Vallitalea longa: one gene and its partner. The protein of the gene in region 1 interacts with the protein of each later gene in a pairwise test. Links are inferred from orthologs where the notes say so. Each region holds a gene or a part of one and is shown on either strand. Other genes may lie near its edges.

Region 1 (8,131 bases):
CATGTGTGATGTTGCTATCGTTCCTCTACCAGGAGCAGAAGTTATAACAGGTTCAACACGTCTGAAAAGCGGTACAGCGCAAAAGATGGTTTTGAATATGCTTAGTACAGCTACCATGATTAAACTTGGAAAAGTATATGGTAATCTCATGGTTGATGTAAAAGCCAGTAACAAAAAATTATTCGAGCGTACAGTTTCAATTGTAAAAAGTGCTACGGGAGTAGATGATTTATATGCAAGAGAAGTATTAAAAAAATGTGGTTACTCAGCGAAAACAGCAATAGTTATGATTAAGTGTAATCTGATGGTTGATGAGGCAGAACAAACCTTGGTAGAAGCAAATGGACATATATCACGTGCTATAGAAAACAATAGACAATATGAAAAAGTATAATATTTGTGTATAAGGAGATAAAAAGAGTATGAATTTAACATTACCAGAAAAGATAGGCCAGCGTCTTGTGGTGGGTTTTTCAGGGACGAAAATAACTGAAGAACTAGAAAAAATGATAAGAGAATATAAAATATCTAATATAATATTGTTCAAAGAGAATATAGAAAATGGTTCACAATTAAAAAAATTATGTTCTGATTTACAAAAACTAATTAAAGAACATACTGGAATAGGAGCTTTTATTACTATAGACCAAGAAGGTGGAATGGTAACAAGATTAGCAGAAGATAGTGTGAATATTCCTGGGGCAATGGCTATAGCTGCAACAGGAGAAACTGAATATGCATATCAAGCTGGAAAAATAACAGGAAGACAATTAAAAAAGCTAGGAGTTAATTTTAATCTTGCACCAGTAGTTGATATCAATTCCAATATGGATAATCCTGTTATCGGAGTTAGAAGCTATGGAGATTCACCAGAAAAAGTCGCAGAATATGCAGCTGCAATGACAAGAGGTTTGTTGGATGGTGGTGTCATGGCATCTGCAAAACATTTTCCAGGTCATGGTGATACTAATATAGATTCTCATCTTGGCTTGCCACAGATAAATAAATCGTTAGAAGAACTTGAAAAATGTGAGTTGATACCCTTCAAAAGGGTGATAGTAGAAGGAATACCAGCAATTACAACAGCTCATATTTTGTTTCCGAAAATTATAGATAATAAATTACCAGCTACCATGTCAAGAGAAATCGTTAATGATATGTTAAAAGAAAAAATGGGATTTCAGGGATTGGTAATCAGTGATTGTATGGAAATGCAGGCAATCCAGCAATCTTATGGTACAATAGAAGGTATCAAGTTAGCTATTAAGGCAGGAGTGGACTTGATATTTATTTCTCACACAACAAGGCTAGTCAAAGATGTATCTGAAACACTTACAAAGGCATTTGATAGTGGAGAACTTTCAATGGAAGAAATGGACTGTTCCATAGATAAAATTTTGTACTGGAAAAATAAGTTCATTGATAACTCTGATACAGAAATTATTTTTGATGAACAGTATGGTAAAAATTACGTATCACAATTATTAAAAAAATCCATTACTCCGGTTAAAATGCCAACAAAAAGTTTACCAGAACTTGGACAAAATCCATTGTTTATTGGAACGTTACCTTTTAGAGCAACTAACGTATCAAATAAAAAAGATAATACATTGAATTTTCCAAAATATATGGCTGATAGATTTGGTGGACGAGGAAAAATTATATCAAAAGATCCAGATTCTACAGAAATTGAAATGGCATTAGAAGAAGTTGAATCATATAGCACTGTTGTAATAGGAACATACAATGGACATTTAAACAAAGGACAATTGGAGCTGATAAAAAAAGTAGCTGTGAGGAATAATAAAGTAATTGTGTTAGCGCTTAGAAATCCCTATGATTTGAAATATCTACCTGAAAATGTATATGGAATAGCTGTTTATGAATATACATCAAACAGTTTGAAAGTATTGGCAGAACTATTTGAAAATCCATATGAACCGGAAGGAAAGTTACCTGTAATAATGTAATGATTACAATGGACCAATAATTTGATTTTATAGTAATTAATGAATTGTTGGTTAATGAAAAAGTAGAAAAGAGGTTATGATCGTGGCAGATATGTTAGTTAATCTATTACAAATAAAAGATTATCATACTGAATTGAATAGTTTGCAAAAAGAAGAAGGAATAGAGATATTCAGAGCATTAGCACCTGATAAGTACAGAATAACTAAGTGGGTACAGGAACATTCCAGTATTAATGCAGCAGGTGAATGTGATGTATGTTTCTCTAATAATCCGGTTTCATGCTTCATTGCAGCTAAGGGTAGCAAAATAGTTGGATATGCTTGTTATAATGCTACAGCTTTAGATTTTTTTGGACCAACTAAAGTATTAGAGGAATATCAAGGTAAGAAAATTGGTAAAGCGCTATTATTACGTTCACTAAATGCAATGAAAGACGAAGGATATGTATATGCAATAATCGGAGGAATCGGTCCAGCTGAATTCTATGAAAAATGTGTGAATGCAGTTATAATCGATAGTTCAAAGGAACATAGTATATATGACCATTTTCTAGCTGCAATTGAATCAAATGAATAGATGAATTTATAGAGAAAGGGACATTATCATAAGAAATGTCCCCTTAATAATTATAGAAATATTAATGTTGTGTATCAATTAATTTATATATCCATTTTTCATCATAACACTCATAACTAGTTCTTGCCTTTTTCTAGCGGTTGATAAACTACTTACAGGATTATATATACTAGGGGCTTGAGGCAAACCAGCTAACATTGCACATTCTTCTAATGTAAGATTGTTTACATCTTTGGAAAAGAATGCATGAGATGCTTCATTAGCTCCATGAGCTCCAGCTCCATAATAAATTATATTTAAATACATTTCGAGTATATCGTCTTTGGTAAACATATGTTCAAGTTTAGTAGCTACTATAAGTTCCTTTAATTTCCTGGTTATTGATTTTCTATTGCTGAAGAATAGATTTTTGGCAAGTTGCTGAGTAATAGTACTTCCGCCTTGTACGATTCTTCCTTCGGATATATCGGTTATAGTTGCTCTAGCAATAGCTATTATATCAAAACCACCATGAGAATAAAATCTTTTATCTTCCATGGCAATTGTTGCATTAATAAGATTTTCAGGAATTTTATCAAGTTCTACATAATGAGGCATTTTATTAGTGATTTGTCTTTTTAAACTATAATCAAGTGAGTACTGTTCATTACTAGGATCATAAAAATGACTATAGGTTAAAACTAATATAAATACTATAGAAAATGCTATTATTATTTTTTTAAACAAACTTTTCATATATATTACCTCCTGTATGTAATCACTTCTAATCAGCTTATATTAATATTATATAATATTAATATCAATTAATCCATTTACGTAGATTACAAAACATAGAGGTATCTTACAATATTGTAAGATAGACAATTAAACCAATATTTATGTCAACTGAAAGTAAATAAATTAATATTTTTATTTTTGTGCATATAATTCAATAATTTTAATTACTGTGTCTACGGCTTTTTCCATAGATTGAATACATATGTATTCGTATTTACCATGGTAATTGTGACCACCAGTGAATAAATTAGGACAAGGGAGTCCCATGTAAGATAATCTTGCACCATCAGTCCCACCACGAATTGGAACAACTACAGGAACTATATCTAATGATTCCATTGCTTCTTTGGCAGTATCCACAATATGTATGAATGGTTCTACTTTTTCTTTCATATTGAAATACATATCTTTTAATTTGCATTCAACAGTATTATCACCATATTTTAGATTGAGGTAGTTGATTACATTAGTAAAATACTCTTTTTTGTTGTAATATAATTCTTTATTATGGTCTCTGATGATATACTGCATTTTAACTTTTTCTACATTGCCTTCCATACCAATTAGGTGGTAAAAGCCTTCATAATCTTCGGTGTATTGTGGCCTTTCATTAGGTGGAAGCATACCATCTAATTCAAAAGCTATCTCCATAGCACTAAGCATTTTATTTTTGGCAGAACCTGGGTGGATATTATTCCCATGAATAGTCAACCAAGCATTAGCAGCATTAAAGTTTTCATATTCAAGTTCACCTAATGGTCCACCGTCTAGAGTATAAGCAAAATCTGCATGAAATTTTTCAACATCAAATTTATCTGCGCCTCTTCCGATTTCTTCATCAGGAGTGAATGCGATTTTTATAGTTCCATGTTCAATTTCTTCATGGTTGACTAAATATTCTATTGCTGACATTATTTCTGCTATACCAGCTTTATCGTCCGCTCCAAGAAGTGTTGTACCATCTGTAACTATAAGATCTTTTCCTTCATAGTCCTTTAATGAAGGATAATCTTTGGTGGATAGAATTACATTAAAAGTTTCATTAAGTACTATATCATTTCCATCATAATTCTTTATGATTCTAGGATTTACATCTTTTCCACTCATATCAGGAGCAGTATCCATATGGGCAATAAATCCAATTGTTGGTATATCTTTATCGGTATTCGCTTTTAGAGTAGCCATAATGTATCCGTTATCATCCAGTGATATATCATCAAGTCCTAGAATGTTTAATTCTTCAACTAATATTTTAGCAAGATCAAGTTGGGTTATTGTACTTGGACAAGTTTCTGACTCTTCATTAGAAGTAGTCTCCACTTTTACATAATTAATAAATCTTTCACATACGTTCATATATTTTCTCCTTCCATAAAACAATGAACTAGTATCTAACTAAGTTCATAATATTAATTAATATAAGTTTACGTTACTTTTTAATTTTTATCAAGTGCAATTTAAGTATGTATATATTGAATAAGATAAAAGAAATCATTTTAAGTATTATAAATGAAATATTAAATTATAAAAGTTGTAGTATAGATAACTTGCAAAAAAGATTAATTAAGGATATATTAAAATTATCAAATAGTGAAAGAGGTAAAATATGAGTTCAACAAATTTGAAAATATTAGCTTGTATAACAATGTTAATAGACCATTTAGGTGCAGTTTTTTTCCAAGAATATGATATATTTAGGATTATAGGTAGATTAGCTTTCCCTATCTTTGCATTCTTAATCGCAGAGGGTTTTTTTCATACTCATAATATCAAAAAGTATCTTATTAGATTAGCTGTTTCTGCAATAATATCAGAGATACCGTTTAATCTTGCATTTAATGGTAATATATTTGAATTAGGTAGTGGATTGAATATATTTTTTACATTATTTTTAGGGTTACTGTCTATTTATATATATGATAATTATAAAAGAAATGGTTTATATTTTGTTTTTCTAATTGGAATTATCGCTGAATTACTTAATACTGATTATGGCATATTAGGAGTTATAATTATATTTTCTTTTTATTATTATAATAGAAAGTTCAACAAACAGGCATTAAGTTATATAGTAATAACCTTGTTGTTAGTGGTTGTTGATTTTGCATCATATCAAATAATCAATTTACAAATATTTTCTATCTTAGCACTGATAGCATTATATTTTTATAATAATAAGAAAGGTGTTAACCTTAAATACTTGTTTTATATCTTCTATCCTGGTCATTTGTTGATATTGGGATTATTGAAATGTGTATTATAATTTCAATTACAGAAAGATTTCTTGCATGAAAATTGAATATCAGTCATATATAGTAATAAATAATAAATAAAGGACGAGGATAATGGAGAGAAGAATTAGAATTCTTAATGTTGTTGGGTATGTTTTTATGATATTGATTAATATACTAGCCGTAGCTTTACCTCTTAACGGTAAAACAACAGGAGAAATATCAGAGAATATCAATTCTTTATTTACACCTGCACCTTACACATTTATGATATGGGCACTTATTTATATACTATTATTAGGATTTGTAATATATGGGCTACTTCCAAAACAAAAACAAAATATCTATATTGACAAAATAGGTTGTCTATTCTTTATCTCAGCAATTCTTAACGGACTATGGTTATTTGCTTGGCATTATGAAAAGTTATGTTTATCATTGCTCATTATGGTTTTACTCTTATTCACATTAATAAAAATCTATAATAGACTTGATAATATTTGTTCAATAAAAGAAAGTGATAGAAGAAGCATCAATATACCATTTAGTGTATATCTAGCTTGGATAAGCATAGCTACTATTGCTAATGTATCAGTAGTTTTAAAGACTACAGGATGGAATGGACTCGGATTATCCGAAACAACATGGACAGTCATAGTTCTGATTTTCGCTGTATTGTTATCCATGTATGTTTCAATTAAGAATAATGACTTAGCGTTTCTTTTAACTGCTGGTTGGGCATTAATCGGTATACTTGTTAGGCACTGTGGCAGTAATACGCCAATAAGTATAACAATTATAGCAGCATTAATAATTATAGTGATACATATTCTTAGTAACTATAAAAAGTATTTATGTATAGAAAAATGAAGTAAGTTATAAGAATTATTTAATACCCCGCTAAAGGGGTATTTTATATTACAATTAGTTTTTATCATTGAATGTAAATATTTTTTTTGTGCTTTTACCAAATACAAAAATTATAGCCACAGGCCACAAAACGGTAGTGATAATATGGCTGATCATAGCTTGAATGATTACTAATCGCTTGGTGATTTCTGAGTACTCCGAAGGGCATATGTCTCCGAATCCTATTGTGAAAAATGTGGTTGTGCTAAAATAAAGAGCATCCAGATGACTGAATATCTCATCTTTACCTATAATACCCTCATTAAAGATATTGCTTAGATGAGTGTACAGTAGGGCAAATGAATCAATTACTGAAAAAAGTATCGATAGATATAAAAAAAATATACAAAGTATTTTAAAAAATGGTTTGTTCAAAATGGAAGTAACATCACAATTCAGTTTATTATCATTATTATTTATATGGTAGGCAAGTATCAAAAAATCAAATATGGATGCCAAAAATAATGTGCACAAAATAAAAATCAAAGTAAATGTCTGATCTTTATTGATTAACATATTATCTTGAATAAGCATGAATGGTAGATATATGAGTAATAGAATATTAATCATACAACCTGTATAGAAAAATCTAGTACACACGATTAAAAGGAATATCGATAGAAAAACTATAATGACTGCTTTACTATTAAGGTTATCAAAGAATATGAATCCCATTAATAAAATAAATGTAATGGCTATAACGATTATGTTACTATTTTTAAACTTGCACTCCATACTAAATTACCTTTCTAAATAATATGTTTAATATGGGGCTGTCTTTTTAAGTAAATAAGACAGCCCCATCTATGTTATTCTGTATGATTTATTTGGTCATATAAATCAAGTTTACAATGACTGTTTTCCCAATTAGTGCAATTAAGGCAAGATGTACTTTCTACTGTGGAATTAGATAAAGATTGTACGTTTTGTCTAGGACAATAGGAACTGCATTGTTTAGCTGTTTCACAAAAATTCATCATACTATCCATAATTTTCTCCTTTCAATAGTTAACCTACCTACCTACATTTCGTCTTCTTGAATTAGATATAGTTGAACTGCAACTATTAATGAAATCATTTGTGTAACTAAAAGGATTATAAACATTGAAGATATATTCACTAATCGGTAGATGGATTATAGATGATTTCGGATATCTACGTATTCTCCTACTGTTAGAAAAAGTTAACATAACATCCCTCCAGATACTTTATTATATTAGTCGAACTAATATAGTCTAGTATGTGTAATTTTTGATAAATTATTACTCGACTTTCCAACCTTTTATACGCTTGTTCTTTATATAAAATATGAGTTGTTCAATTCCAGTAATTATAGCTTGTTAACAAAACTGATTTGATTTATTATGAAGGATATACCATATTTTTTGCTTTTATGTTGAATAAGATTTCTTGTAAAAAGTTTAACGCGAAAGCCCAGCAGCTTGAATAAATAATTATTATATGCTAAACTAACACGTAATAATTAAAATTAAATAAATACAATAGATGAAGAAAGGGTGACATGTATGAGTGCACAGGCTGAAAAGAAAAAAGTTATATTTAGTGGTATTCAACCTACTGGTGTAATAACATTAGGTAATTATTTAGGAGCCATTAAAAATTGGACGAGATTACAAGATGATTATAACTGCCTATTTTGTGTTGTT
Region 2 (6,150 bases), on another replicon or contig:
GTGTAACATTCTCTTTATAGTTAACTAAGATAAATGGAACTGGATTAGTTGTATGAGCAGTAAATGGCTGTCCTGTTTTATAATCAACTAATTGTTCTGAGTTTCCGTGATCGGCACAGATAAACATTTGACCATCTACTTCAAGTAAAGCATCAAGTGTTCTTCCAACACATGTATCTACAGTCTCTACTGCCTTGATTACTGCTTTTTCTATTCCAGTATGACCAACCATATCTGGATTAGCGAAATTGATTATTATAAGGTCATATTTATTGCTCTTGATAGAATTCACAAGATTATCACATACTTCTACTGCACTCATTTCAGGTTGTAAATCATATGTTGCAACTTTTGGTGATGGTACTAATATTCTATCTTCGCCTTTATAAGGTTCTTCGATACCACCATTGAAGAAGAATGTTACATGAGCGTATTTTTCTGTTTCAGCTAATCTAAGTTGCTTTAAGCCTTTATTAGAAATATACTCTCCTAATGTATTTTGAAGCATAACTTTATGGAAAGCTACAATCTTATTAGGTATGGTTACATCATAATCTGTAAAACAAACATATGTTAATTTAAAGAATTCTCTATCGAATTTATCAAATTTCTCATCACAAAAAGCTCTTGTAATCTGTCTAGCTCTGTCAGGTCGGAAGTTAAAACATATTATTGAATCGTTCTCTTTAATAAGTCCAGTAGGTTCACCTTCTGACGTAACAACTGTTGGTAGGACGAATTCATCATATACTTCATCTTGATATGATCCTTGTACAGCTGCTTGGGCACTTTTTGCGAATTTCCCTTCACCTTTAACCATAGCATCATAAGCAAGTTTTTCTCTTTCCCAACGATTATCTCTATCCATAGAATAGTAACGTCCCATTACAGTCGCTATCTTACCAACACCGATTTCTCTCATTTTTTCTTCTAACTCTTCAATATAATCTTTACCTGAAGCTGGAGGTGTATCTCTACCATCTAAAAACGCATGCACAAATACTTTTTCAAGATTATGTTGTTTAGCTAATTTTAACAAAGCATATAAGTGTTTATTGTGAGAGTGTACTCCTCCATCTGATAATAAACCATATAAATGTAATGCTGAGTTATTTTCTTTGCAATTACTGATTGCTGCTAATAGAGCTTCATTTTCAAAGAATCTTCCGTCTTCAATATCTTTAGTGATTCTTGTAAGTTCCTGATATACTATTCTACCAGCACCAATATTAAGATGTCCTACTTCAGAGTTACCCATCTGTCCATGAGGTAATCCAACATCTAGTCCACTTGCAAAACCTTCAACGCATGGATAAGTTTTCATTATCTTATCGATGATAGGTGTATTTGCTAGTTTTACCCCATTAGCTTCAGTCTTTTCATTTAGTCCAAATCCATCTAATATCATTAATACTGTTGGTTTTTTTGCCATTTTATAACTCCTTTACATATATCGAATCAATTACCCTAGTAATATACTTGAAGGTTATGAATAAATTCATAACCTTATATGATAATCATTATTATTTATAATTAACTACTTTACCAAAATCAGCTTTTAAGCTTGCTCCACCAACTAATCCACCATCAATATCTTCCATAGCGAACAGTTCTTTTGCATTACCTGCATTAACACTTCCGCCATATTGAATCCTTACTGCATTAGCTACTTCTTCGTCATATACTTCTTTTACTACTTGACGTATAGCAGCACATACTTCTTCAGCTTGTTGTGATGTAGCAGTCTTTCCAGTTCCTATTGCCCATATTGGTTCGTAAGCTAAAACTACATTTTTAGCATCTTCTTTTGCAACATCTTTTAACGCTACTTTTATTTGAGTTCTGATAAGATCAACTGTAATACCTTGTTCTCTCTGTTCTAATGTTTCACCACAACAGATGATAGGTATTAAACCATGTTCTATAGCTTTTAATACTTTCTTGTTAACTATTTCATTAGTTTCTCCAAAGTACTCTCTTCTTTCAGAGTGACCTAATACAACGTATTTAACTCCTATTTCAGTTAACATGTTTGGAGCAATCTCACCTGTATAAGCTCCTTTTTCTTCATAGTACATATTTTGTGCACCGATTTCAATGTTACTGTCTTTAGTAGCTTCTACAGCTAATACTAAAGATACATAAGGTGTACAAAATACAACATCTACATCATCGTTCTTTACTAATGGTTTTAACTCTTCAATTAAAGCTAATGCTTCTCTTGGAGTCTTATTCATCTTCCAGTTTCCTGCAATAATCATCTTACGCATTATAAAAAACCTCCACATTTATTATATTTTTATTTGTTGTCAGCCGCTGCTACTCCAGGTAATTCTTTTCCTTCTAAGAATTCAAGTGAAGCTCCTCCACCTGTAGAGATATGAGTCATTTTGTCTCCAAATCCAAGTTGGTTAACTGCTGCTGCAGAATCACCACCACCGATTATAGTAGTAGCATCAGTTTCTGCTAAAGCTTTAGCTACAGCAATTGTTCCACCTGCGAAATTTTCAAATTCAAAAACTCCCATTGGTCCATTCCATACAACTGTCTTAGCATCTTTTACAGCATTAGCGAATAATTCTCTAGTTTTTTCTCCAATATCAAGACCTTCCCAATCAGGCTCGATATTACCTCTTACTACTGTTTTGAATGGTGTGTCATTTTTGAATTCTTGTGCAACTACTGTATCAACTGGAAGTAAGAAGTTGACACCTTTTTCTTTTGCTTTATCTATCATTTCTTTTGCATAATCTACTTTATCTTCTTCAAGTAAAGATAAGCCTACTTCATTACCCATTGATTTTAAGAATGTATAAGCCATTCCTCCACCAATAATTAATGTATCTACTTTATCAAGAAGGTTGTTTATTACATTAATCTTATCAGAAACTTTTGCTCCTCCAAGGATAGCTACGAATGGTCTCTTAGGACTGTTTACAGCGTTACCTAAGAAGTCGATTTCTTTTTGCATTAAGTATCCAACAACGCAAGTATCAACATATTTTGTTACACCAACATTAGAACAATGTGCTCTATGAGCAGTTCCAAATGCATCATTAACAAATATTTCAGCTAAACTTCCTAAATCTTTGCTGAATTCATCACCATTTTTAGTCTCTTCTTTTCTGTAACGAGTATTTTGTAAAAGAACTACGTCTCCATCTTTCATATCAGCAACTGCTTTTTTAGCATTGTCACCAACTACATTATCATCAGCTGCAAAAACTACTTCTTTATCGAGTAATTCAGCAAGTCTTTTTGCTACTGGAGCAAGTGAAAGCTCTGGCTTAGGCTCTCCTTTTGGTTTTCCTAAGTGTGAGCAAAGTATAACTTTTGCACCATCTTTAATTAATTTATTAATAGTTGGTAATGCAGCAGTCAATCTGTTTTCATCAGTAATAACACCATCTTTTAATGGTACATTGAAGTCACATCTTACTAAAACTTTTTTACCTTGTACATTTATATCATCAACTGTCTTTTTGTTAAGCATTAGTATTCGTCTCCCTTCGATTTGATTTTAATTGTTATACATTACAATTCTATTTGAAATTTCAAACTATTTATAAAAAACGACTAAGTAGTAGTTTTTCAACTGCCTAGCGTAGAACTTTCCTATTTAATAAAAAAGTCCTCCCTATAGTCTGACCTACAAGAGAGGACCCTATTGGACCTTAGTAAAATCTATCTAAACTTATTATGATTAAAGTCTTTCAGCAACATATTTTGCTAAGTCAACGATTCTGTTTGAATAACCCCACTCATTATCATACCAAGAAACTACTTTAACTAAGCTTCCTTCCATAACAAGTGTTGCTAAACCATCAACGATTGATGAACGAGAATCTTTTCTGTAATCAATAGATACTAATGGTTCATCAGAATATCCAAGTACTTTACTTCCTTCTGCTGCAGCTTTTAAAGCTCCATTAAGTTCTTCTACTGTTACTTCTTTTCCTAATTCTACAGTTAAGTCAACAACAGATACTGTAGGAGTAGGTACACGCATAGCCATACCAGTTAATTTACCTTTTAATGAAGGAATAACTTTAGCTACTGCTTCAGCTGCTCCAGTAGTTGTTGGGATAATTGACTCAGCAGCTGCACGAGCTCTTCTTAAGTCACTGTGAGGTAAGTCTAAGATTCTTTGGTCATTAGTATATGAGTGAACTGTAGTCATAATACCTCTTTTAATACCAAATGTATCATTTAATACTTTAGCAAATGGTGCTAAACAGTTAGTTGTACATGAAGCATTATCGATGATATTATCTTCTGCTGGGTTATACTCTTCTTCATTAACACCCATTACAATTGATTTTGTTCCTTTACCAGGAGCTGAGATTATTACTTTCTTTGCACCAGCATCAATATGTAATTGAGCTTTTTCTTTTTGTCTGAATAGACCAGTTGACTCAATAACAATATCAACACCTAATTCTTTCCAAGGAAGGTCTGCAGGATTTCTTTCAGCTAATACTTTAATTTGTTTTCCATTAACTACTAATACGCCATCTCCTACTTCAACTGTTCCTTCAAATCTACCAAAACATGAATCATATTTTAATAAGTGAGCTAATGTATTAGCATCAGTTAAATCATTAATAGCTACGATGTCTACTCCTTGTTCCATAGCTATCTTAAATGCGTTACGACCGATACGTCCAAAACCATTAATTGCAATCTTTGCCATATTCTTGTTCCTCCTATAAATTTTAATTTTTATATTAAACTGTATAACAGTTAATAAACTCATTTAATTTTTTTCATAATCTCAATTATTCTATTAGCTGCGAATTCATCAATAATAAGTGAACCATTTTTTATTATATTTTTTACAGCTATTATAGCTTCTGCTTTTTTAGCTCCTCCTGCTACAGCTATTGGATAAGGAGTTTTATTCATATGTTCTAATTTTATACCAATCGACCTTGATGTATACACAATTTCACCATTTTTGTTAAAATAATAACCAAGAGCTTCTGCAACAGCCTCTCTTCTATGAAGAAAATCAATTACCGTTTCTGATAGATTTCTTCGTCTAGCCATTTCATAAGCATTACCAATACCGAATAGAATTATATTAGCTTGTAATATATTGGATATAGTCTCTTGAATCTCAGGTTCTTTCCTTACGCTATCAAGTGCTTTTTTACTTAGGTTGTCTGGTATATTAAGAAGTTCATAATCAGCATTTAGTTTTTTTGCAAGCTTGGATACAATTGTATTAGCCTGATATTCAACATTATTCCTTAAACTGCCTCTAGCTGGAACAACTAGTACGTCCTTATAGGATGCATTGGTTTTATTTAATGATTTGACAACATTATAAACTGTACTTCCACCGGTAAGTGCTATAATAATATCATCTCTTACATGCTTTAATAAAATATCCGAAGCAGCTTTCCCAATATTTTCTTTTATCTCTTCGAATTCAGATGAATTACCAGGTACAACAACAACTTCTTCACATTGTAAAAGTTCTTTAACTTTTCTCTCCAAATGATTAAGTCCTTTTACATGATGCATAATATTTTTCAAATCATCAAGAGTAGTATCTCCATAATCAGTAGTACTCATTCCCACACCTGATACTAGTATGAATCCTTGAGATTTCAAATATTCAGTTTCATTCCTAATAATTTTTTCTGATATAGATAATTTTTGGGATAGACTTCTTCTTCCTATTGGTTGATAAATATGTATTCCCTTTAATATCTCATATCTTCGTTGTAGTATTTCGATTTCTTTTGGAATAATTTTCTTAAGTGTTAATAAGGTCTTTTCCATAACTAATCACCTTTCGGTACCTTATAGGGCCCTGTGTACAATTGAAGTCCCTATTCCTTCAAAAAAAAGGAATTAAACCAACAATTCATCCCAACTTATATTATAAACAATGTAGTTTAGAATTTCAAGTTTTTTTTACTATTTTAACAAAATATTAACATGTACTATTATAAAATATCTCTATCCCACCTTATTATCTTGTTCTAAGGATACCGTTAACAATTTTATGGACAAGTTGACTGCTAATTACATATTATATTATATAAGATATTTATAATATGGAGTTTAGAAATAACTATAAAATAATATTATTTAGAATTTACCTTGTAATTTATTAGAATAGTAACATAGAACCTTTAG

What was found.
Region 2: the proteins of pepT (region 1) and tpiA interact in binary tests that used the Escherichia coli proteins (3 or more experiments, as listed by UniProt). The link is inferred for Vallitalea longa from one-to-one orthologs.

The regions. Positions count from the first base shown.
Region 1 is NZ_BRLB01000015.1:71,478-79,608, reverse strand. Bases 2,569-5,443 are described here. They hold pepT (peptidase T), read right to left. Parts: upstream 4,681-5,443; coding sequence 3,457-4,680; downstream 2,569-3,456. Other genes in these bases: QMG30_RS18945 (TraX family protein), read left to right, coding at 4,931-5,443; QMG30_RS18955 (transglycosylase domain-containing protein), read right to left, coding at 2,626-3,282. In the rest of the region: murQ (N-acetylmuramic acid 6-phosphate etherase), read left to right, coding at 1-394; nagZ (beta-N-acetylhexosaminidase), read left to right, coding at 423-1,970; QMG30_RS18960 (GNAT family N-acetyltransferase), read left to right, coding at 2,047-2,547; more of QMG30_RS18945, read left to right, coding at 5,444-5,587; QMG30_RS18940 (TspO-related membrane protein), read left to right, coding at 5,670-6,425; QMG30_RS18935 (ion channel), read right to left, coding at 6,480-7,199; QMG30_RS18930 (hypothetical protein), read right to left, coding at 7,274-7,453; QMG30_RS18925 (hypothetical protein), read right to left, coding at 7,478-7,654; trpS (tryptophan--tRNA ligase), read left to right, coding at 7,991-8,131. UniProt on the Escherichia coli protein: Cleaves the N-terminal amino acid of tripeptides.
Region 2 is NZ_BRLB01000003.1:59,762-65,911, reverse strand. The notes cover bases 399-3,224. They hold tpiA (triose-phosphate isomerase), read right to left. Parts: upstream 2,274-3,224; coding sequence 1,524-2,273; downstream 399-1,523. Other genes in these bases: QMG30_RS08205 (phosphoglycerate kinase), read right to left, coding at 2,300-3,224; gpmI (2,3-bisphosphoglycerate-independent phosphoglycerate mutase), read right to left, coding at 399-1,432. Outside these bases: more of gpmI, read right to left, coding at 1-398; more of QMG30_RS08205, read right to left, coding at 3,225-3,493; gap (type I glyceraldehyde-3-phosphate dehydrogenase), read right to left, coding at 3,704-4,693; QMG30_RS08195 (sugar-binding transcriptional regulator), read right to left, coding at 4,753-5,790. UniProt on the Escherichia coli protein: Involved in the gluconeogenesis. Catalyzes stereospecifically the conversion of dihydroxyacetone phosphate (DHAP) to D-glyceraldehyde-3-phosphate (G3P).